Regions from separate parts of the Pseudoalteromonas sp. SR45-4 genome, predicted to be linked through region 1. Evidence: predicted binding sites of a transcription regulator. Region 1 holds the regulator's gene; each other region holds the start of a gene.

Region 1 (6,132 bases):
ACGCAGTACCACATCTAGGGTTACATCAGGGCGAATGGTTACTGTATCTGTGTTCATCAGCGCGCCAGCAGAGCGTTCCTGATAGGAGAGTGCTTGCGTAGCACGTTCTCTATCTTGAATGTCCATGGCGCTAACCACGTCTTTATAAACCGTGTCAGGCAGGCTTCGCAGTACTTCACCTAAGTCATCGTGGCCCATGTCTTCAGTGGCAGCAGCAATGTGCTTAGGTTCCATTTGGGCAATAATGCCTAAACGTACATCTTCAGAGAGTTCTTCAAGGACATCACCTTGTACATCTGGATCAACTAATTGCCAGAGCAGGCGACGAACTTTATGTGGTGATGATTCTAGTAAAAGTGCGGTATCACAAGGAGCTGTTTTTGCCAGCATGCGCCTAACTTGAACAAACTGGCCACTATTGAGTGACTTGGTCACTTGTTGTAATTGTTGTAGTGGATAGTCTTGTTCGAAAGTTTCGGGCATTGGCGTCCTTAATTTATTTTTATAACGTTAGGGAAGAAGTTAGTCATTAACTTCGTTCAGTTTATCTTACTTTTTTTAGCCAAACTAGCTTAAGGTTTCACTAACCCTATATTTTAGCTCGTTTACTTGGTTTAAATAAAGTGCCTACTATTCTTGTTCGTTAAAGCGCTGCGCTATTAATTGGCCAACGGCATGTAAAGCATGCTCTGCATCGGGTCCTTCGCACACTACTTTTACTTCTTTACCTTGGCTGCTTTCTAGTAACATTAAAGCCAGTACGCTATCGCCAGCGGCTTCTTTTTCATCTTGAAATAAGGTAATAGATGCGTCAAATTGTACCGCTAATTGTGCTAATACGGTAGCAGCTCTAGCATGCAGGCCTAGCTTGTTTTTTATTAAAAATGTATTTTCTAAGCGCATAAGATACTCTACTTAAGCTGAACAGATGATTATTTAAATTGAATTATTTTTCTTGCTCGCGATGGCGAATTTTTACATTAGGGTGAGACATAGCAAAGCTTTCACCAATTGTTTGCGCTAAATAAACTGAGCGGTGCTGACCACCAGTACAACCAATAGCAATGGTTAAATAACTGCGATTATTACGCTCTAGGTGTGGTAACCACGTTTGTACAAAGGTTTGAATTTGCCAAGTGAATTTTTGCACAATACTATGACTAGCTAAATAATCTTTTACAGGTTGATCTAATCCAGTTAAAGGCTTGAGCTCCGGTTCCCAGTGTGGGTTTGGTAAAAAACGCGCATCAAAAACATAATCAGCACCTTTGGGAATACCATGCTTAAAGCCAAACGACTCAAAGGTAATGATAAGCTGTTTGTCTTTTTTACCGAGTATGGTTTCACGCATAGATTCAGCAAGTTGATGCACACTTAAATCGGTTGTATCAATGACATGATCAGCCTGCGTTACGAGTACATCGAGTAATTCTTTTTCTTTTTGTATTGCTAAATCTAGCGGTAGCGAATCAATCGAAAGCGGGTGCAAACGACGTGTTTCTGAATAACGGCGGATTAATGTTTGATCGTCGCTATCTAAATAAAATAACGTTGGTTTAGCAAAGTCGGGCAAGTACTCAAGAATATCGTTAAACTGCTGCTGGTCTTTAGGCAGGTTACGCACGTCTATACTAACGGCTATTTTATCGTAGTTATCAGAGACACTGCGCACTAATGAAGGCAGCAAATTTACCGGAATATTATCTACACAATAGTAACCTAAATCTTCTACAACACGTAAAGCAACTGACTTACCAGAACCTGATCGGCCACTTATAATAATTAATTCCATTTACCACCCCTTTATTAGTAACTAGGATTGATTCAAAATAACTTGGTATAACGCTTCATCAGACTTTGCCGCACGCAATTGCTTACAAAACTCTTTATCGTTTAGTTTATCAGCTATTGTGGCTAGTGTTTTCAAGTGCTGCTGGTTATCGCCATCGGGCACTATAAGCGCAACAAAAATATCAACTGGACGATTATCAATTGCATCAAAATTAATAGCGGTTTCGCTTATTAAAATTAAGGCAAGAGGCTCTTGTGCCCCGCTCATACGGCCATGTGGAATTGCTATTCCTCGGCCAATACCGGTACTACCTAACTTTTCTCTTGCCAATAAAGCAGTGAGAATATCTTGCTGAGGTAAATACGGCATTTTTTTATGCGCGAGTTCACTGATGAATTCTAAAATTCTTTTTTTACTATTAAAAAGGACCACAGCTTTGCTGCAGTCCTGGCATATAAGTGAGCTTAATTTCATAGTGTTAGTGTCGAGCAAACTTCTCTTTGTGTTTAATTACTTGACGATCGAGTTTGTCAATCAACGAGTCAATGGCAGCGTACATATCTTGGTGTTCGGTCGATGCAAATAGCTCAGCGCCACTTACAAAAATTGTTGCTTCAGCTTTTTGACTTAATTTTTCTACATCGAGAATAACATGCACATTAGTTATGTGATCTGAGTGTCTTTGCAGCTTTGCAAATTTATTATTTACATAGTCTCTTAATGAGTCTGTAATGTCTACATGACGACCAGTTAAGTTTAGTTGCATCAGCATTTTCCTCTTTGTTGTACGTCTTAAATCAAGCTTTTACGTTGATTCGACGGGGGAATAGCCAGAGATTCGCGATATTTTGCAATTGTCCGTCTAGCTACTTTAATTCCTTGCTCAGCCAATATATCTGCAATCTTGCTATCACTCAATGGTTTGGCTAAGTTTTCTGCAGCTATCAACTTTTTAATCAAGGCACGTATGGCAGTTGATGAACATTCGCCACCATTTTCGGTGCTTACATGGCTTGAAAAAAAGTACTTAAGCTCAAAAATGCCACGTGGAGTGTGCATATATTTTTGCGTAGTGACCCGTGAAATAGTCGACTCGTGCATTTCAACTATTTCGGCAACATCGTTTAAAACCATAGGTTTCATGGCTTCTGGGCCATGTTCAAAAAACGCTTGTTGCTGCTTAACAATACAATTAGTTACTTTCAGGAGGGTTTCGTTTCTACTTTCTAGGCTTTTAATAAACCATTTAGCTTCTTGTAAGTGCGAGCGAATAAATTGGCTGTCACCGCTGGATTTTACTGTACGAGACATAGCCGCATATTGGCTGTTAACACGTATTTTTGGCATGCTATCTGGGTTTAGCTCTACCACCCAGCGGCCTTTTATTTTTTTAACAGACACGTCAGGTATAACGTATTCAGACTCTTCTCTGACAATAGTATCCGCAGGCTTAGGATTAAGCGTATGAATAAGTGTCATTATTTCTTTAAGCTCTTCTTCTTTGAGCTTAGTTTTTTTCATTAACGTACGATAGTCGCGAGCAGCGAGTAAATCGATATGATCAGTTAACACCATTTTTGTTTCGTTAATATAAGGGGTGTCTTTATCAAATTGATTTAATTGAATGCATAAGCATTCTTGCAAGCTGCGAGCTGCAATACCAACAGGATCAAATAATTGAATGCGCTTTAGCACTGCTTCTATTTCATCTAGTTCTACTTCGTGTTCGTCGTCAGTTTCTTGGTTAAAGCTTGCTAAAAGGTCTTCGCAACTGAGGGTTAAAATACCAGAGTCATCTACGGCTTCAACGATAGCTATGGCAATAGCTTCGTCGGTAGGGCTAAAAGGGGTGAGCTGTAATTGCCACATTAAGTATTCATGCAGGGTTTCGGTTGATGCACCTTGATAAATAGATTCATCTTCAGGCATTGGCCCTGATGAAGAGGCAGGCGCTGCGCTCATATATTCATCCCATGATACATCCATGGCCATGTCGTCGCTTATGGTGTCTTTATTTAGTGCTTCGCCGCTATCTTGCTCATACTCGCTTGGGGTGTCGTCAGCAGAGGCGCTAACAGTAATGTCATCTGCTTTTTGCTCGTTTTTACCTGCTGATTCTTCCGTGTAATCTTGTTCATCAACTTCAAGTAATGGGTTGCTATCAAGTGCTTCTTGTATTTCTTGCTGGAGATCCAAGGTACTAAGCTGCAATAAGCGAATAGCCTGTTGCAGTTGCGGAGTCATTGTAAGTTGCTGGCCCATGCGCAGCTGTAATGATTGCCTCATTTATCTCTAACAATCCTTATAAATTGATATGATTAATCTTAGCAGATGCTTATAGTAATAACATAAATATTACAGTTTGAACTGCTCGCCTAAATAAACATCACGTACTGTTTTATCGTTTAATACAAATTCAGGAGTACCAGATGCAATTAGCTCCCCATGAGAAACAATGTAGGCTTTTTCACAAACATCAAGGGTTTCCCTTACATTGTGGTCGGTAATTAGTACGCCAATACCACGATTTTTAAGGTGTTCTATAATTTTTTTAATATCGAGTACTGAAATAGGATCCACGCCAGCAAAGGGCTCATCAAGCAATATAAATTTAGGATCTGCAGCTAAAGCACGTGCTATTTCTACGCGGCGACGTTCACCACCAGATAGCGCCATACCTAAGCTGTCGCGAATATGTTGCAGGCTAAATTCGTCCAATAAACTATTTAGGGTTTCTTCCCTGGCTTGTTTATTTAGTTGCTTACGCGTTTCTAAAATAGCCATTAAATTTTGATACACAGTGAGCTTTCTAAAAATAGAAGATTCTTGTGGTAAATAACCAATACCTAAACGAGCACGGCTGTGCATAGGAAGTAAGGTAATATCGTTATCATCAATTAATATTTTACCTTTGTCGCTAGGAACTAAGCCTACAATCATGTAAAAGGTAGTGGTTTTACCTGCGCCATTTGGGCCAAGTAAACCAACAATGCTGCCAGCTTTTACTTCAAGTCCTACATTTTTAACAACTTCACGGCCTTTATAGCTTTTTGCTAATAGCTCTGCTTTTAATGTACTCATGGCTGACCTTTATTGAGTTTTTGTTCTTTTTTTACGTCTATAGGCACTAAAATAGTGTGTACCCGATCAGTTGAGTTTTCATCTTTTTCAGCACTTATAAGCTGTTGCTCTATATCGTAGGTGATGCTTTTAGCCGTAATTTTTTGCCCAGCTTGAGAAATGTTTGCATCTCCTACCAGGGTTAAAAAACGTTTCGCTACATCGTAACGTACTTCGTTAGCGCTGGCGCTCATGACAGTACCATCTGCTTGCTTTTCTTCAAAATATGCAGGACTGCCCGTGGCAATTAATAGTTGTTTATTATCGCCAAGTTCGTCGCGCTTATGTACTTCTAAACGATCGGCGGTGATACGACGATTGCCGTGAATTATCTCGACATTTTTTTCAAAAATACCAACGTTTTCTTTTAGTTGACCTTCTTGTCGGTCAGCACTAATAGAAATTTGATTAGCTAATGGGGAAGTACTTTGCTCTGCCGCATTACTATTAAATACAAGTATAAGCGATGGAATAATAAGTATTTTTGCAAGGTTATTGGTCATAATATAGTGTTCGCGTATGGTTAATTAGTTTTATCACCTCGGTTGTTAAATTGGCTTCAAGGCCTTTACCGGTGATCTTTAAATTCGGTCCAGTTATAATAACGGGCTGTTCGCTGCGCATAGTGAGTAGCATTATATCTACTTGAATATTGTCGGCGGTAATTTTGTCTATCATTGCGCCATCAATTAAGTTTTGGGCAGTTACATTACCCTCTAAAATTAATTGTCTTTCATCGTAAAGTGTTGCTTCATCAGCATTGATACGCCACGTTTTTTGTCTGTCGTCGTACAATATGAAAGTAGGTTTTTCGAATAAGGTAAATCCTAGCTGCTCGTAAAGCTCCGTTTTAACCGCAGTTACTTTATGGCTAATTTCACCGTTTTCGTCAAAAGCTGTTTGTTTTAGCTCAATGGCGGTGTAATCGGGTTTAGCTATTACTTCTGAGTCGGCTTTAGCAACCGTATTTACCTGAGTAAAATAAGGGTACCAAAGCCAAACCATACAGGTGATGAATAAAACGCTTAAGACTATGCGCGCTATATTCATGAACTGGTGCCTTGGCTAGTTAATGGTTTATTGTTTTCAAGCATAAGTAAGTCGGTTAGCTCTCTTACTGCACCAAAACCACCCGGCATTCGCGTAGTGTAATGTGCTAAGCGTTTAATTAGTGGGTGCGCGTCGTTTACTGCGACTGCAAAGCCAACTAACTCCATAAC
Region 2 (6,132 bases), on a different contig from region 1:
AAGCAGCTTATGATCTAGGTGTTTTATTAATCTAGAACTAGGGCTAAACCGCGGTATTTTTGAGCAAAATAATAAAACAATGATGCATCATCACGTTAGTAATTTAAAAACCAAAGCTGCAGCTGTTTGTGCTGTTTTTAAAGTGTTGCAAACAGTTATCTTTACTCGTTTATGCAACTTATGCCGCTTTGCCTTATTTAGTGACGCTATCGTTTAAAAAGTTGTTTTAATTAGGTAATAATTTGCTATCTTAGTTACATAGGTTTATTGACTCTAAAAGTGCTACTTATCTAGTAATAAGCCGCGAGCATATTAATAATTAACCCCTTCGTTAACAGAATTTTTTGGAGTAACACACAGTGGATTTACAAACCGCTCTTGCAGAGATAAAACGCGGTACAGAAGAGATATTAATTGAAGATGAGTTAGTTGAAAAATTAAAATCTGGAAAAAAACTAAAAATTAAAGCGGGCTTTGATCCAACCGCGCCTGATTTACACTTAGGTCACACGGTACTTATTAATAAAATGAAAACCTTTCAGGACTTAGGTCATGAGGTTGTATTTTTAATTGGTGACTTTACCGGTATGATTGGCGACCCAACAGGTAAAAACGTAACGCGTAAGCCGCTTACTCGCGAAGACGTGCTTGCTAATGCTGAGACTTATAAAGAGCAAGTATTTAAAATTCTTGATCCTGCAAAAACCACGGTCGCATTTAATTCTACCTGGATGGAAAATTTAGGCGCAGCTGGAATGATCAAACTTGCAGCACGCCAAACCGTTGCGCGTATGTTAGAGCGTGATGATTTTAAAAAGCGTTACGCTAGTGGCCAGTCTATTGCTATTCATGAGTTTTTATATCCGTTAGTGCAAGGTTGGGATTCGGTTGCACTTGAGGCTGATGTAGAGCTCGGTGGTACTGATCAGCGCTTTAACCTGCTAATGGGTCGTGAGCTACAAAAAGACGAAGGCCAAAAACCACAAACAGTAATAATGACGCCGTTATTAGAGGGCACCGATGGGGTGCAAAAAATGTCTAAATCGTTGGGTAACTATATAGGTATTACCGATGCGCCTAACGATATGTTTGGTAAAATAATGTCGATTAGTGATGTGCTAATGTGGCGTTACTACGACTTATTAAGCGGGCTGTCGATTGCTGGTATTAACGCGCAAAAAGAGCGTGTAGAGCAAGGTACAAATCCTCGTGATATTAAAATTGAGTTAGCAAAAGAGCTTATTGCGCGCTTTCATAGTGAAGCCGATGCACAAGCAGCTCATGATGACTTTATTCAGCGCTTTCAGAAAAAAGCTCTGCCGGATGAAATACCTGAACTAACAGTAACCATTGAGCAAGACAGCATTTTAATTGCTAACTTGCTTAAAGAAGCTAACTTAGTTGCTAGTACATCAGAAGCAATGCGCATGATTAAGCAAGGTGCAGTTAAGCTCAACGGCGAAGATAAAATTACAGACACTAAACTTGAAATAGCAAAAGGCAGTACGGCTATTTACCAAGTAGGTAAGCGTAAGTTTGCAAATATTACTGTAGCGTAAAGCTAAACGGTAAAACGCTAAAAACCAGCCACGGCTGGTTTTTTTGTGCTTATATTTTTTGTATTTTTAATAATAGGTGTGTAACTCGCCCTTAGCTAAATGTTTTTAAGTATTTCTATGCAAACAACGACCAGTAACCAAAATACCCGCGCTTGATTTAGTCTATTAATAGTAATCGGCACGTCCTCAGCAATAGGGAGGCGTTCGGTACCAATACGCATTTTGTTAAAACGTTCGCCAAAATACACTGCAGGCCCGCCTAGTTGTACGCCTAATGATGCAGAGCAAGTGCTTAAAAGCCACCCGGTATTAGTTTGATAAAAGTGCCTGCCATAATGCTTTATATAATGCATGCTTAGCTTGCTCGCTTTACTGGCTGCAATAGTCAGTGCCAATAAGCGCATAGGAATAAATTCAATAATAAACAAGGTAATTTTAAGCGGCTTTAAAAAAGGGCTGTTGGGTTTAATGTTACTGCGCCATGCCTGCTCAATTAAAGTAAGTAATCGATAGGCAAGCGCTGCAATAGGGCCAAGTACTAAAAAAACAAATATCACCACAAAGTAATATCTTGCAGTACGTAATATTAGGCTCTCTATTAAGGCTTTAATTATGCCTGCACCAGAGAGTTTAGTAACATCTCGGGCTACTAATGGCTTTAATAGCTCACGGGCGGCAGATTTTTGATTTTGTTTGGTAAGCTTAGCAATACGTAGTGCTTTTTTATCAATAGCTTTACTCTCAAGGCATAAATATAAAATAAGCCCGGCGAGTAATTCAGGGTAAAATGCAAATTCCAGTAGTAATACAATAATAATAAGTACCACACTTAAAATAAGTGTACTGGCAAGGGCTGCGGCTAAATATTGATAGCTATTGGGTTCTGCTGCTTTATAAATACGCTTACCAATAGCGCTAAAAATAGCCGTTAAAGCGGTGTTAGGATGATACCAACTAACAAGTGGTAAAAAGCGCTCAGCAAGGAGCGCCATTATAAATACAATAAAGTCCAAGTGATTTTGAACCATATTGCTGAGCATTTACAGTGAAACTGCCGTTAGCTTTTCAAGTAACGCCACTACCATTTTAGATGAATTGATTGATGCTGTTTCTAGGTATTCTTCAAACGACTGCGGCGACTCTTTGCCGGCAATATCTGACATCGAGCGAATAACCACAAACGGTGTATTAAGTGTATGACAGGTTTGCGCAATTGATGCCCCTTCCATTTCTACTGCAAGCATTGTAGGAAAGTCGCTACGGGCTTTTTCAATACGTATTGGGTCACACATAAATATGTCGCCGGTACAAATTAAACCAACTAAGGTTTTTACGTCACTAATTTGCGCAATAGTTTGCTCTGCGGCAGCCACTAATTTAGGGTGTGCTGCAAAACCTGCTGGCATTTGTGGTACTTGACCTATTTCGTAACCAAAGGCAGTTACATCAACATCATGATGACGAACTTCTGACGAAATAACTACATCGCCCACATTTAATGACGGATCAAAGCCGCCGGCAGAGCCGGTGTTAATTACGCAATCAGGGGCGAAGTTGTCAATAAGTAATGTAGTTGCAATAGTTGATGCTACTTTACCAATACCAGATTGAACCAATGTTACTGTGTTACCTGCTAATTCACCGGTATAAAAAGTAAAACCAGCTTTAGTTAAAGTTTGTGGATTTTGCATTGCTTCGCGCAAAATTTTAACTTCTGGCTCCATTGCGCCAATAATACCAACATTCATAGTGTTAAGTTCCTGAGTTTGAATGCGCTGATTATACGTGAAGTTAGCGCTAAAAAACAAAAAAGCGAGCAGTTTTACTTTGCTCGCTTTTTATTATGTTATTTACGTTAAATTTCGGCTAGTGCTGTAGAGTGCGCTTTAGCTTGAGAGGGTGATAGCACCGCTGGTTTTTGAACTCGGGTACGAATAGGGCGAGCTGTTTGCGTAGCCGCAGGTTTGCCGAGTTTAAACATAATAGCGTCGCGTACTTCACTTGGGCGATAGCCTGATTTTACTTTCATACGAATATGCGGGATGCCAGCGGCCTCTAATGCGCCATTAACAAACCAGTCGCGTTGTGCTTTATGGCCATCTTTATTGGCATTGTTTACTAAGTCTACGGCTGCCACTATGGTCATTTTTTCTTTATCGACTAGCACAAAATCAAGCTGTTTATTTTTAGCTTTAGCCATTGCTGCACGCTTAGACTTTGCCGATAAACCTTGTTTGCAATCAATCACGTCGATTAGTTTTACACGACTAACAATTTTATACTGATCGCCCACTGCGCGTTCTAATAAATTTAAAAAAGCACTTTCTACTTGAGTAAATACATTTTGCTTGCGGGTAAAAGGATAAGGGTTTCCGCCATCATCGTTAAACTTTGACGCAACAACAGAGGCCCCAACAACTAATACTAAAATTGATAATAAAGCGAATTCCATACGGTAACTCCATAACAACAAATTGACACTGCTTAAGTAAAGCAATTAACGTGCCTAAATTAGTTAGTTAAGTAGTATGTTCCCGTATGGATATTGAACACTGCAAAATAAGAACTTAAGCTCTATAACCGCCAGCAACGCCTTTAACTGCAATAGCGAGTGCGTCGTGCGCATGCAGCGATTCGTAATGATTTATTTGTAACCAGTAATCACTGTATTGCTGTGTTTCTAGTAGCGCTTTAATTTTACGAGCAGCATCTTCACAAAACATTAAATTTTGACCATTTAGGCGGGCAAACTCTTGTTCATCTTCACGTTTCACTGCCGCTTGTACTGGCGTTTTTAATTCATCTTCAATCGTGTTAATTAAATTAACTACGTCAAATTGAGTAATATTACTGTCGAGCTTTACTTTTACATTAGCAATTGAGCGCTGCGAGTGTGGGGTGGCTACAATACCTTGCGTAGTACCTAGCCATTCTAGTGCTTCTTTTTGACAGAGGGTTTCTTGACTGAATTTTTCGGCAAATGCATTTTGTATCAGCTGACGCGCAAGTGCCGCTGAACATGGGCAAGTTGATGAATAGGTTACATCAACACTTAGCTCGTAATTAATAACACCTTGTTCAATTGTGCTGGTTAATATAACGGGGTAGCTTTTCCAGCCAGCCTTGCCGCTTAATAACGATTTACGGCGCAGTGGTAATTCAAACTTAAATTCTATAAGTGCTTTATCACTTAAGCCTTCGTGGCTACTAATAAAAAAATCGAGCGCTTGAGCCAATGTTTGAGGATTAACTTGCTGCTCAGTAGAGAGCGTGTCGAGCGCTAAAAATAAGCGCGACATATGAATGCCTTTTGCATCTTCTTTGTGTAAGTTTACAAAAGCACGGGCTTTAGCATTAACAGTAACTGGCGTTATGCCATGCGACTCAAAAATAAATGGCAGTTCAATTTCACCCATTCCCACCCAGTCTAATGTACCAGTTTGTAAGGCGGGAGCCGTGTTAGCTATATCGGGCATATTAGTTTGCATGGTGTGTTACTCGTTATTAGCAATAATAAAGCGCCGCATTTTACACTAAATAATTTATTGCTGGAATGATGAGTTGTAGCCAGCTAATGATTCAAACAATAAATATTAGAGTTTTTATCGCACAACATGAAAATAGCTGATAGAAAATGCTAAAATTAACCATAACATGCAATTTAAACCTTTTTGTAATTAAGCTAAGAGAAACACTGATATATGACCGATTCTTCTTTGAGCCCTTGGGCTCGAGTTCTTTCTAGTTTAATAACTCGGTTTGGTGAGTTTAAAACTGCAGCCATTTGCTATGCTTTGTTATTGGCAGTTTCGCTTGTTTTATCAAGTATGTTTTATTATGTTGCCGTTGGAGAAGTTAATCTTGTTGATATATTGGCAGTGGTATTTTTTACCTCTGTGGTATCGCCTCTGGTTATAAGCGTGCTAATAAATTCAATCAGGCAACTAGATGCCTCCTATGCATATTTAGACAGTGCGACAAAACAAGAAAAGCTACTCAATCAAACATTAAAAGATAATATAAATCGCTTAAATGTAGAAATTGATGAGCGTAAAATGGCGTTCCATGCCAAGCACCGGGCAATAGAAGAGCTAAGAAAAGAAATTGCTGAGCGTAAAAAAACACAACAAGAGCTTGCCCAGCAAAGTATGCTACAGCGCTCAATAGTAGACTCCTCCCCCGATTTATTTTATTACCGCGACAACAACGGTGTGTTTGCTGGCTGTAATAAAATGTTTGAAGAAGTAATGGGTAAAACCAGTGACGAATTTATCGGTAAGAGTGCTGAACAAATATTTCCTAATCAATTTTTATCTGAAGTTTTAAAAACCGATAAACAGGTAGAGCAAACTCATCAAGCATTAACTATAGATGTTCAATACGATGTGGGCGGCGAAACGCGTTGGTTTGAATTACGTAAATTGCCATTTATTAACGATAAAGGTGAGTACATAGGTTTACTTGCATTTGGCCGTGATATTACGAGTCGTAAAGAGGCTGCAGAAGCACTTGAAACAGCCTACAAAGATAAAGGTAAGTTTATTGCCACTTTGAGCCATGAGTTGCGTACACC
Region 3 (6,132 bases), on a different contig from region 1:
CGATTGAAAAAATAGAATTTAGTAAAGACGGTGCCATACAAGTACGCCCACAAGGCGCGCCGGCTAACTTTTTAGAAGAGGTTGATCGTTTAAAAGTGGTTGAGGCAAATAACTCAACACTTGAAAAAGGTAACGATGGTTTATTTAGACCAAAACCAAATCAAACGGTTGAAACTTCAGCTAACGTACAAGTGATAAGCGGCGCATTAGAAATGTCGAACGTTAATCCGGTACACGAAATGGTCGATATGATCAGCCATCAACGCCAATTTGAATTACAAGTAAAGCTAATGAAAACAGCAGAAGAAATAGATCAATCGCAAGATCAGCTGTTGCGCATAGTTTAACTTTAAAATGAGGACACGATTATGAATCCAGCATTGTGGATCAGTAAAACAGGGCTTGACGCCCAACAAACCGACATTTCGGTTATTTCAAATAACTTAGCCAACGCCAGTACAGTTGGTTATAAAAAAAGCCGCGCCGTTTTTGAAGATTTACTATACCAAAACATTAATCAGCCAGGCGGTCGCTCATCGCAAGATACCGAAATGCCATCAGGTTTAATGCTAGGTGCTGGTGCCAAAGTGGTAGCTAACCAAAAAAACTTTTCGCAAGGTAATATGCTAACCACTGAAAACTCACTAGATTGGATGATTTCTGGTTCAGGCTTTTTTGAAGTACTGCAGCCAGATGGCAATATTGCTTATTCGCGCAACGGGCAATTTACCACCGATGGCGACGGGCGAGTTGTAACCTCGGGTGCCGGTTATGTAGTTCAGCCTGAAATGAACGTACCCGACGACGCGCAATCAATCACTGTATCGCAAGACGGTGAAGTGTCTGTACGTGTTGCAGGGCAGGCCGACAACGTGGTTATTGGACAAATTACCATTAGTGACTTTATTAATCCGTCGGGCCTTGAGCCTATAGGGCAAAACCTTTACACCGAAACTGCGGTAAGTGGCGCGCCGGTACAGGGTAACCCAGGGGTTGATGGGCTAGGCACTATTATTCAAGGCTCACTAGAAACGTCAAACGTAAACGTAACCGAAGAGTTGGTAAACCTAATAGAAACCCAGCGTGTTTACGAAATGAACTCAAAAGTAATTTCGGCAGTTGATGAAATGATGAGCTACATCAATCAGCAATTATAATATTTTAGAGGTTATTATGCGCAATATTATATTATTTGCAGCGGGTACTTTATTGTTAAGTGGCTGTGTGTCTACACAAAATAGTGACGTAGTACAAGACGACCCTTACTACGCACCCATGTACCCAGAACCCAATGTTGAACCGGCAGTTGCTAATGGCTCACTGTTTAATACGTATTTATCGAACGACTTATACGCCGATAAAAAAGCACTGCGTACCGGCGATATAATTACAGTTAAATTGCAAGAATCTACGCAAGCCTCTAAAGCGGCAAAAACAGAAACCGATAAGCAGTCAGACGCAAAACTTGACCCCGTTATTGGTTTAGGCGGATTACCGGTAAATATTGGCGGCGACAGTATTCAATTTGGTATTGGCAGCGACGCGTCATTTAAAGGCGACTCAAAATCAAATCAGTCAAATAGTTTAGCCGGTGATATATCGGTAAACGTAATGCGTGTTTTACCTAATGGTAATTTAGTTATTCGCGGCGAAAAATGGCTAACGTTAAACTCGGGCGAAGAATTTATTCGTTTAGAGGGATTAGTAAGGCCAGAAGATGTAACTGCAGACAATACCGTACAGTCAAATAGAATTGCTAATGCACGAATTCAATATTCGGGCAAAGGGCAAACTCAAGAAGCGCAAAGTGCCGGTTGGCTAACACGCTTTTTTAGTAGCTCACTTTTTCCTTTTTAGAGGACATTCATCATGAATGTATTTAAAGTTTTTTGTTTAATGGTGTTACTTGGCTGGCAACTTCCTGCCATGGCCGAGCGCATTAAAGATGTGTCTATGGTTGAGGGCGTACGCTCAAACCAATTAGTAGGCTATGGCCTAGTTGTTGGCTTACCTGGTACGGGCGAGCAAAGCCGATTTACCGAGCAAAGCTTTAAAGGCATGTTAAACAGCTTTGGCATTACGCTACCGGCAAGCTTAAAACCAAAAATTAAAAACGTGGCTGCGGTTGCAGTGCATGCTGAGCTACCGCCTTTTAGAAAGCCCGGGCAAACTATAGATATTACCGTATCATCTATTGGTAGTGCAGGTAGTTTACGCGGTGGTACTTTACTACAAACCTTTTTAAAAGGGGTCGACGGCAACGTATACGCTATTGGTCAAGGTAGTTTAATTGTAGGTGGTTTAGGCGCAGAAGGGCTTGATGGCAGTAAAGTCGTTATAAACACGCCAACAGTGGGGCGTATTCCAAATGGCGCAACCGTTGAACGCGCAGTTAAAAGCCCATTTATGCAAAACGACTATATTACTTTTAACTTAAATCGCCCAGACTTTACTACCGCCAAGCGATTAGAGAAAACCATAAACGATTTAGTAGGCCCAAATAGCGCCCAAGCACTCGATGCAGCGTCTATTAGAGTGATTGCCCCAAGAGACGCCTCGCAGCGCGTGTCTTATTTATCAACGCTCGAAAACCTAGAGTTTACCCCAGCAGATACAGCGGCAAAAATTATCGTTAACTCGCGTACCGGTACTATTGTTATTGGTAAAAATGTAAAACTACAACCAGCTGCTATTACTCATGGTGGCTTAACAGTAACGATTGCAGAGCAGCTAAACGTATCGCAGCCTAATGCTTTTAGCGATGGCGATACCGTTGTTACCCAGCAAAGTATTATAGATATAAAACAAGACGACTCACGGGCATTTGTATTTAACCCCGGAGTGAGCCTAGATGACCTAGTACGCGCTATAAACGAAGTAGGCGCCGCACCTGGCGATTTAATGGCAATACTAGAAGCCCTAAAAGAAGCTGGCGCAATAAACGGCCAGCTAGTTGTAATTTAAAACAACGTAATGCTATCGGTGGTCAGTTTTAAAAGCTGGTAACCGATGGCATCTTGCTTAACACCCTTTCATCTGGCTCAATTTTTGCATTGCTTTATACATTATTCATTATTGTGTCAAAAAGCTGATGGAAACAAATCACCTCGATAAGCAAAACTTTTTTGATTTAGGTAACTTAAACGCTTTGCGTAAAGACGCCCTAAACAGTGGCGACGCGTCTAGTGATGCCTCAAAAGCGGCTCTCAAAAAAGCAGCGGCACAATTTGAAGCCATATTTACGCAAATGTTGCTTAAAAGTATGCGCAAAGCCAGCGAAGCCTTCGAAGACAAAGAAAGCCCATTAAATTCAAGTAGCGTAAAGTTTTTTGAAGAAATGCACGATCAGCAACTCTCATCAGAGCTCTCGTCTAATGGTTCATTAGGGCTTGCCGACTTAATAGTGCAGCAACTCTCTCCTACGGCAAAAAATTACACCCCAGCTTCAGTACTCAGAACCAGTAACGATCTTTTAAGCGATCAGCGTGCTGGCATAGAGTTGCCGCAGCAACAGCGTAAAAAAGCCGTAACCGAGCCTGTAGATAAAAGCACTATGAATACCGAAAAGCCAGAAGTAGCTAAGCCAAACTTTGAAACGGCCGAAGAGTTTGTAAGTTCGGTATGGGAGCATGCTAAAACAGCGGCTAAAAAAATTGGTTTAAACCCAGCCGTTATGGTGGCTCAAGCAGCACTTGAAACTGGTTGGGGTAAGCATATTATTAATAAAAGCGACGGTAACAGCTCAAATAACTTATTTAATATTAAGTCAGATAAAAGCTGGCAGGGCGAAAAAGCCAACAAAGTAACCTTAGAGTTTGAACAAGGTGCTGCAGTTAAAAAACAAGCCAGTTTTAGAGCTTACGACTCAATAAAAGACAGCGTAAACGACTTTGTTGATTTTTTAACTCAAAACCCACGCTATCAACAAGCATTACAAAATACCGGCAAACCGGCAGCGTTTTTAGACTCATTACAACAAGCCGGTTATGCAACAGACCCAAATTATGCGGATAAAATAAAGCGCGTACTTAACAGTAGCGAGCTAAAAAATATTGCAACAAACGTGATCCGCCAAGGAGTAAAGTAACATGTCGTTTAATTTATTAAACATTGCTAATTCAGGAATAAGAGCAAACACTGATCTGTTGCAAACAACCAGTAAAAATATTAACAATGTAAATACCGTCGGCTATGTGCGCGAGCGTACAGAGCATGGCACCATGATCGACAATCAAGTTGGCAAAGGTAATACCTACAGGTTACTTAATGAGTTTGCACAAAAACAATTAAACAGAGACACCTCAAATAAAACGTTTTTTGATCAGTTTGTAAGTGAAGCAAACCGGGTCGATACGTTATTTTCGCAAGAAGCGAATAGCTTATCGACCGGTATTAATTCGCTATTTAATAACGTGCAAGAAGCGCTTAATCAGCCATCGTCAACGGTTGCACGTTCGTTAGTAATGACTAACGCCGACAGCTTAATAAGCCAAATGGATAGATTGTCGGGAATAGTGCTGGATCAAAAAAATGTTGTAAATGAGCAGCTCGAAATATTCTCCGATGAAGCCAACACCTTAATTCAAAAAATAGGATCGTTAAACCAACAAATAGCAGGTGTTAATGGTACTAACAACGCATCTGCTGCAAGCGGCACATATAACGAGCGCGATAAAGCGATTCGCGATTTATCAGAGTTAATCGACATTGAAACGCTTGACGGCCCCAATGGTGAAAAACTTGTTTTTATGGGCAGCGGTGAAGCGGTTGTAATGCAAAATGGCTCGTTTAACTTATTTTCGATGCGCGGCGACCCCGATCCAAACTTTAAAGAGCTGCGCTTAGATGTAAATGGCGGCAAAGCTGTGCCGCTTGAAGTTGATGCCAGTAAATTAAAAGGCAAAATAGGTGGTTTACTTGCCTTCAGAGACGATATTTTAGTACCTGCGCAAAATCAAATAGGCCAAATGGGCTTAGCGTTAGCTGATGCATTTAATCAGCAAAATCACTTAGGAATGGATGCTAACGGTAAATTGGGTGGCGATATATTTACTATACCAACAGTCAATGGTTATGGGTATCAAGCAAACACCGGCTCTGCGAGTGTGAGTGCCACGGTTGAACCTGACAAAGGCAAAGAATTACCGGCCAGTGACTTTATTGTGACTTATACCGATAATCCAAACGAAGTGAGTATTCAGCCAATCGATAATAAAGGCGAGCCGATAGGCCATGCGGCCATAGCCGTTATTCCTGCAAATAACATCATAGGTGAAGATGCTATACAACCAGCTACACCCGGTGATCCTAATGCAACGCCGCCAAAACCACCTACAGTTGAAGATTCATTTGGCTTAAAACTAGAAATTAATGGTACTGGTAATCCAGGCGATAAATTTCAAATTAAGCTCAATTCAGAAGCCGCAGCTAATATTACTCTCGCCACTGGGCGCGGTGAAGACCTAGCGTTAGCATCGCCAATACGCACCGCCGATGCTATAAATAATACCGGTAGCGGCGCTATTTCCGCGGGTAGTGTAACTAGCATTACCACTGAGGGTTTTGCTGCAACTAACCCAGCTACACTCAAAAATGGCCCTATTACGGTTGTTAAAACGGCAATTGAAAATCAATTTACGGTATCAGATGGTGCAAATAGCAGTACATTTACAGTAACACCACCGGCAAAAAACATGTTGCAACAAGCAGGTAATGGCTTTGAATTATACGGTTTTGACTTTGATATTGAAGGCTCGCCAGCCACAGACGATAGCTTTACATTAGAGTTTAACAAAGGCGGCTTTGACGATAACCGTAATGGCTTAAAGTTAGCCGAGTTACAAAACGGTGACTTGGTGCGTCAAAATGTTGTTTCAAGCTCAGATGCCGATAACCATAAAACGTTTAACCAAGCGTATGCCGGATTAGTAACCGACATTGGCGTGGTAACAGGCCAAGCTAAAACAAACGGCGCAGCATTCGACGCACTCGCACAGCAGTCAGAGGCATGGTACGAGTCGTTATCTGGGGTAAACCTTGACGAAGAAGCAGCTAATTTGCTGCGCTTTCAACAATCTTACGCGGCTTCAGCTCAGGTGCTTTCTGCTGCACGTTCTATTTTTGACACTTTAC
Region 4 (6,132 bases), on a different contig from region 1:
GTAACGTTAGAACAAATACTTGTTGAGTTAGAGCAACGACTTGGCTGGAGAACTTTGGGTGAACAGGTTAAAATTAAATGCTTTACTGATGCACCAAGCATTAAATCGAGCTTAAAATTTTTGCGTAAAACCCCATGGGCACGAGATAAAGTAGAAGCGCTTTATATTCATACCATAAATAACAAGCCAATTCGTAGACCCAAAAGTGCACCAAGGCCCACTTCCGATAGAGCACCTGATACATCGGGCTTTGTTTGGCCTTCGATGAAAAAATAAATAATAAAACGGCGTGTAATAACGCCGTTTTATAGCCGTGTATTATTTATCTAGCTGTTCTTTGCAAATAACGTTTAATGATCCAGGTGAGATTGTAATAACTAATTTGTTAGAAGTTTTCACCTCTCCATCTACTACGTATTTAATCTCTTGCTCTGCACTTACTTCCACTCTTTTAGCATTTGTATGATGCGAATTAATAGCTAAATGTGTTTGTGTAATGCTGCTAAACATCAGCTCGGCAATACTCAGTACTGTAGTGCCATTTTCTTTATTGGGTATTAACCAATTCACATCAAGAAGCCCGTCACTATGATCAGGCTGCCCGCCACCTTGAGCTAGCAAAGTAGTAAAGGGTGCGGCATTAGCAACAATAAAACTATTGGTACTTACTTGCGTTGGTTCGTTATCATCAAGCTTTATTGTTAATACTTGTGCTTTTTGTTCACCAAAAGCTTGTAAAAAACCATTTAAATAGGCCAGTTGCCCAGATTTGTTTTTAGCTTCACGGTCGGCTTTTTCAATCATGGAGTGTTCAAAGCCAATTCCTGCCAGTAGTAACATTAGCTCGTCGTTACAATAAGCTGTGTCGATTAAACTTGTTTGCCCATCAATAATTAAATCACAGGCTTGTTCAACAGGGATAAATTTTGATTTTATGCCCATTAACACATGCGCTAATGCGTTAGCCGTGCCTAGCGGAATAATACCCAACCTGCATTTAGTGTGCACTAATACACTGGCCACTTCTGTCACTGTGCCGTCACCACCACAAGCAATAATAATATCTGGCTGCTCTTTTATTGCCTGTTTAGCAAGCGCTACGCCGTTAACTTCTTTTGAGGTTGTTAATACGGTTAAGTCGTAATAAGCCGATAAACTAGCAATAATTAGGTGTTGTTTGTCTTGCCACATTTTTGTGCCCGACACTGGATTTGCAATCAAAAATGCTTTGTTTTTAATTACTAACTCACCTTTTTTATGGCGCTTAGCTAAGTGATGTAATTGGCGTTTATTAAGATTAGCTGTCTCGCGAGTTTCTTTTATTTGTGCCAGTATTTGATGCACATCGGCATCTTTATTTTGGCTAAGCAAGTAGGCCGCCATTACAAACACAGAGCGCCCGCGCCCTAAAGCACAATGCACCACCACACGGCGATCTTTTTGTACATGATGATGGATCCAATTAATTGCTTGGTTTAACTGCGAATGCGTAGGAACGCTATGATCGAGTACCGGAATGTTTAAATAATTAATGTTTTCTTGCGTAGAGCTCCACTCTAAACCGTCAAACTCGCACGTTACATCGAGTATTGCGGTAATACCGTTTTCTTTTAGTGTATCTATGTCAGAGGGAAATAATCGACATGCCAAAAACAAATGTTCATTAATCTTTTGAATAGGCGGCACTTTATCGTGCTTACGAGCCCACGCATTGTATAATTGTGCGCCAAATAAAAAAGGAATAAACGCCCAGCGAATATAAAAAGGGATAACGCCGTTTTCTCGTTTTCTAAACACTTTTGCTATATCGAATATATAAGCGCCCCCCACTAAAAGTACTGACAATGCACTCCAATAAAATACAATCGAAAAGTAAATTGAGTTAACTTCCCAGCCAATAAATATGAGTATAAATGCCAATAGTAAGTAACTAATTGCAGCCCACATATGTTCTCCTTTTATAATATATGCTCGTTGTTGTTATATTTATTAATCATGCCTTAATATTGTAAAAGCAAATTTCACGCCAGCATTTACTTACTCCTCGTTAGTTATATTATTGATAATTAACATTTTAATTTTTATTTATTAAGCCTTTTTTAGTCCACTTATAAAACGTTGCTGTTTTTACACTATAGTAGGCTAATTGTTCACACTGGTATAAAGTAACAGCAATACACTTTGTTTACTTGTATTGGGCTGGATTGTAGAAGCATTTATAAAAACTTGCCATAACGCACCCTATCAAACACATACCCTAATAGCCGCTGGGTAGAGCTAGGTATTGCCCTGTCAGTACTTTTTGCTGCACTTAATAATGTGTGGCCACTGATATTGCGCTTAGGCTGGGTAACATTTGCATTTGGTTTATTGCACGGCATGGGGTTTGCCAGTGTATTGGGTGAGTTGGGGCTGTCGAGCGATTATCAGCTATTGAGTATTGTAGCATTTAACTTAGGGGTAGAAATTGGTCAGCTCAGTATTTTACTCATAGCATTGCCGGTGTTAATCAGCATAAGAGGCTATCAGTGGTATAAGAAATGGTTAATGCCGGTGGGTTCATTTGCTATAGCACTGATTGCATTACAATGGTCAATCGAGCGGTTTTAACCTGTAACCGCCCTAATACCAATTTGAGCACTTTTTATAGTGCTTTTTACAGTACTTTTTACAGTACTTTTTACAGTACTTCGTCATGCACTTCAAAAGGCATGAGTAGCGTTTTCATCGCTGGGCGAAGTGCTATTAATACTGTTTCTTCGGTGAGTTCTGGGTAGAGCATTTTTCGAAGAAATAAGCCCGCCATCATCGAAAAAATAACATTAATACGGCTATCGAGTTCTTGCTCTGAGTGTGATTTTAACAAGCTTCTATCGCTAATTAATAACTGTCTCATTCTATCGCGCGCTTGGGTATCAGCCTCGTGTAGTAACGTAGCCACTTTATTGTTTCTGGCCGCTTCTGCCATCATGTCTAAATCGATTACACACGCCCCGGTATCCATATGCCTTTGCACTCCTTTGTGCAAACTGCCTAAAAGTATTGTGAGGATATCGCCAGGCTGCTCTTCAAATTCTTGAAATATAGAAAACATTTCTTGCATATCTTGCTCAATAATACTCTCTATTATTGCTTCTTTACTTTCAAAGTAGTTATAGATATGGCCGGCACTCATACCCGCAGTTCTTGCAATTTCAGCCATGCCTGCCCCATGATAGCCTTTGCGACGAAAGCAGTCTGCTGCAGCATCTAGTACTTGTGTGCGCCGTGCTTCGACTAATGCAGGATCTGCATGTCTTTTACTTTTATGGGTCACTTACAACTCCACTATTTAACCTGTCTATCATAAAAACCAATTGCATCTAAATATTTAGTTACAGCAAATAAAGCGCTGTTAAATTAGAAGTATTATAAATTTAACATTCTAGTGATGGCCTATAGCAAAAGCTATAGACCATATAGACTACTTAATCTTGCACCGCTGGTGAGGTAATTTGCCAGCCGCCGCCAACTGCTTTGTATAAGTTAATTTTACTGGCAAGTAATGCCTGCTTACCCGTAATTAACTGCTGTTGGGCACTGTACCAAGTTCTTTGCGAATCAAGAACTTGCAAGTAACTGTCGGCACCTTTGTCGTAACGCGCTTGCGAAATATCAAAGGTTGCTTGACGGCTTTGCACTAACTGCTCAAGTGCGCTTAGCTGGGCGTTATAACCTTCTCTATCTGCAAGTACGTCAGCAACTTCACGAAACGCTTGCTGAATTTTTTGCTGATAGGTGGTAAGCGCTATTTGTTGCGCCGCTTTAGCAACATCTAAATTAGCTTGGTTACGGCCCATATTAAAAATAGGCAAATTAATAGTAGGTACAAAACTCCACGTACCCGAGCCACCATCAAATAAACCACTTAAGTCGCTTGATGCAGTACCCGCATTAGCGGTTAAACTAATACTTGGGTAAAACGCAGCACGCGCAATACCAATATTTGCATTAGCCGCTAACAACTGATGCTCAACCGCTTTAATATCAGGGCGTTGCGTGAGTAAATCAGACGGTAAACCAACTGGTACTTCTGGTAAGTCGAGTAAATGATTAAGTGACGCATTTGGCAGTAAATCACTGGCAACGCTATTACCTACTAGTAAATCAAGCGCATTTTTATCGCGTTTTAATAAACGCTTATACTTTGCTATATCAACTTTAGCTGTAGCAACCGTACTTTTAAGTTGCTCTAGGGTAATTGCTGATGCAGCACCTAAATCAAAACTTTGTTGAGTAAGTGATAGCGACGACTGTTGCGACGTTAGGGTTTCCTCGGCCAGTGCTAATAGCTGCTGGTCGGTTGCATAGTTAAGCCAGGCATTAGCAAGCTCAGCAATAAGCGACACTTGCATACTGTATTGGCTCAGCTGCGTAGAGTATAAGGTTTGCAGTGCTTGCGCTGACTGATTGCGCACCTTGCCCCATATATCAAGCTCATACGAGGTAATACCTACGGTAGCACTGTACTGCGAATTAATACGCGGCTCACCAGTACTCGATAAATCACCCGGCAAGCGCTGACGCGATCCAGAGCCATTTATATCAAGCGATGGAAATAATGCCGAGTCTTCTATTTGATATAAGCCACGCACGCGCTGCACATTTAATGCAGCAATTTGTAAGTCTTTATTATGCTCAAGGCTCTGTGCAATTAACGCTTGCAGTTTTTCATCGTTAAAAAACTGTTGCCAATTTAGCTGCATAGCTTGCGCTTGCTCTGCACCCGATGCATACGCATCAGGCACAGGTAAAGCTATTTCTTGTTGCTCTGGGGCAAGTTGGCACCCCGTTAATACAGCTAAAGTAAGTGCGTTTAAACCTAATGTTTTTAAGTTCATTATTCGCTCTCCTTCGTTGCTACTGCCGATTTACTTGAGAATGTTTTACGTACTAAAACAAAAAACAAAGGCACAAATAACACCACTAAGGTAGAGGCAGCTAATGTACCACCAATAATAGAGATACCCAGCGCATTTTGTGCACCCGACCCTGCGCTCGACGCAATAGCCAAAGGTACAACACCACAAATAAAGGCCAGCGAGGTCATTAATACTGGGCGTAAACGCAGTTTAACAGCAGCTATTGCAGCATCCACTAAGCTCAGGCCTTCTTCCATTTTATGAATAGCAAATTCAACTATTAATATAGCGTTTTTAGAAGCCAAACCTATGGTGGTTAACAAGCCTACTTGTAAGTAAATATCGTTTGATAAGTTACCAATTAATGCCGCCATAATCGCACCAAATATACCCAGTGGCACAATAATCATTACAGCAAATGGTACTGACCAACTTTCGTATAACGCAGCTAAACATAAAAATACAAACAACAGCGACAAGCCATACAGTAAAGGCGCTTGCCCACCACTTGAGCGTTCTTGATAAGATATACCCGACCACTCAGAAGCAATACCGTTTGGCAATTGCTTAACTAAACGCTCCATTTCATCCATAGCCTGCCCTGTACTATAGCCAGGTGCTGCACTACCTTGAATTTCCATCGCAGAAAAACCATTGTAGCGCTCTAAGCGTGGTGAGCCGTAAGACCAGTGCGAACTAGCAAATGCTGCAAACGGCACCATATCGCCATTATTATTACGCACGTACCACTTATTTAAGTCCTCTGGCACCATGCGCGAATCAGCTTCGCCTTGCATGTATACCTTTTTCACGCGGCCGCGGTCAATAAAGTCATTGACATAGCGGCTACCCCATGAGGTAGACAAAGTACTATTTATATCGGTTTGAGTAACGCCCAATGCTTCCGCTTTTGCAAGGTCAATATCAAGTTGCAGCTCTGGCATGTCTTCTTGGCCATTTGGACGCACACCCGCTAAAACAGGGCTTTTACTTGCCATACCCAATAGCATATTACGTGCATTTAATAGCTCGTCATGGCCTAAGCCTACGCGGTCTTGTAAAAACATATTAAAGCCATTAGCTGTACCAAGCTCTACAATTGCCGGTGGTGGGAAAGCAAATACAAACGCTTCTTTTATGGTTGAAAAATACCCCATCCCTTTACCTGCTACTGCATTTACCGATAAGTCGTCACGCTGGCGCTCATCCCAATGCTTTAAGCTCACAAAAC

What was found. Region 1 encodes sigma-54, which starts transcription at its own class of promoters, with help from an activator protein. Its sites were predicted from a motif close to GTTGGCACGNNNNTNGNNT; they were not measured.
Region 2: a site for sigma-54 is predicted at 4,051-4,069, ahead of H5058_RS05075 (DUF2726 domain-containing protein). Genes of this name have one in related genera too.
Region 3: a site for sigma-54 is predicted at 3,036-3,054, ahead of flgJ (flagellar assembly peptidoglycan hydrolase FlgJ). Genes of this name have one in related genera too.
Region 4: a site for sigma-54 is predicted at 2,013-2,031, ahead of H5058_RS10235 (diacylglycerol kinase family protein). Genes of this name have one in related genera too.

Annotation. Positions count from the first base shown of each region.
Region 1 is NZ_JACJDO010000001.1:94,731-100,862, reverse strand. It holds gene mgtE (magnesium transporter) at 1-483, opposite strand, end outside; gene H5058_RS00490 (HPr family phosphocarrier protein) at 631-903, opposite strand; gene rapZ (RNase adapter RapZ) at 947-1,792, opposite strand; gene ptsN (PTS IIA-like nitrogen regulatory protein PtsN) at 1,814-2,266, opposite strand; gene hpf (ribosome hibernation promoting factor) at 2,271-2,558, opposite strand; gene H5058_RS00470 (RNA polymerase factor sigma-54) at 2,585-4,078, opposite strand; gene lptB (LPS export ABC transporter ATP-binding protein) at 4,148-4,873, opposite strand; gene lptA (lipopolysaccharide transport periplasmic protein LptA) at 4,870-5,415, opposite strand; gene lptC (LPS export ABC transporter periplasmic protein LptC) at 5,405-5,962, opposite strand; gene kdsC (3-deoxy-manno-octulosonate-8-phosphatase KdsC) at 5,959-6,132, opposite strand, start outside.
Region 2 is NZ_JACJDO010000007.1:42,638-48,769, forward strand. It holds gene tyrS (tyrosine--tRNA ligase) at 360-1,559, shown strand; gene H5058_RS05065 (cobalamin biosynthesis protein) at 1,655-2,599, opposite strand; gene mtnN (5'-methylthioadenosine/S-adenosylhomocysteine nucleosidase) at 2,600-3,307, opposite strand; gene H5058_RS05075 (DUF2726 domain-containing protein) at 3,415-4,011, opposite strand; gene folE2 (GTP cyclohydrolase FolE2) at 4,127-5,047, opposite strand; gene arcB (aerobic respiration two-component sensor histidine kinase ArcB) at 5,261-6,132, shown strand, end outside.
Region 3 is NZ_JACJDO010000003.1:49,939-56,070, forward strand. It holds gene H5058_RS02335 (flagellar basal body rod protein FlgF) at 1-347, shown strand, start outside; gene flgG (flagellar basal-body rod protein FlgG) at 369-1,157, shown strand; gene flgH (flagellar basal body L-ring protein FlgH) at 1,174-1,857, shown strand; gene H5058_RS02350 (flagellar basal body P-ring protein FlgI) at 1,870-2,964, shown strand; gene flgJ (flagellar assembly peptidoglycan hydrolase FlgJ) at 3,092-4,087, shown strand; gene H5058_RS02360 (FlgK family flagellar hook-associated protein) at 4,089-6,132, shown strand, end outside.
Region 4 is NZ_JACJDO010000020.1:46,665-52,796, forward strand. It holds gene H5058_RS10230 (VF530 family DNA-binding protein) at 1-276, shown strand, start outside; gene H5058_RS10235 (diacylglycerol kinase family protein) at 319-1,947, opposite strand; partial or broken gene H5058_RS10240 (HupE/UreJ family protein) at 2,257-2,610, shown strand; gene H5058_RS10245 (TetR/AcrR family transcriptional regulator) at 2,681-3,316, opposite strand; gene H5058_RS10250 (efflux transporter outer membrane subunit) at 3,468-4,880, opposite strand; gene H5058_RS10255 (efflux RND transporter permease subunit) at 4,880-6,132, opposite strand, start outside.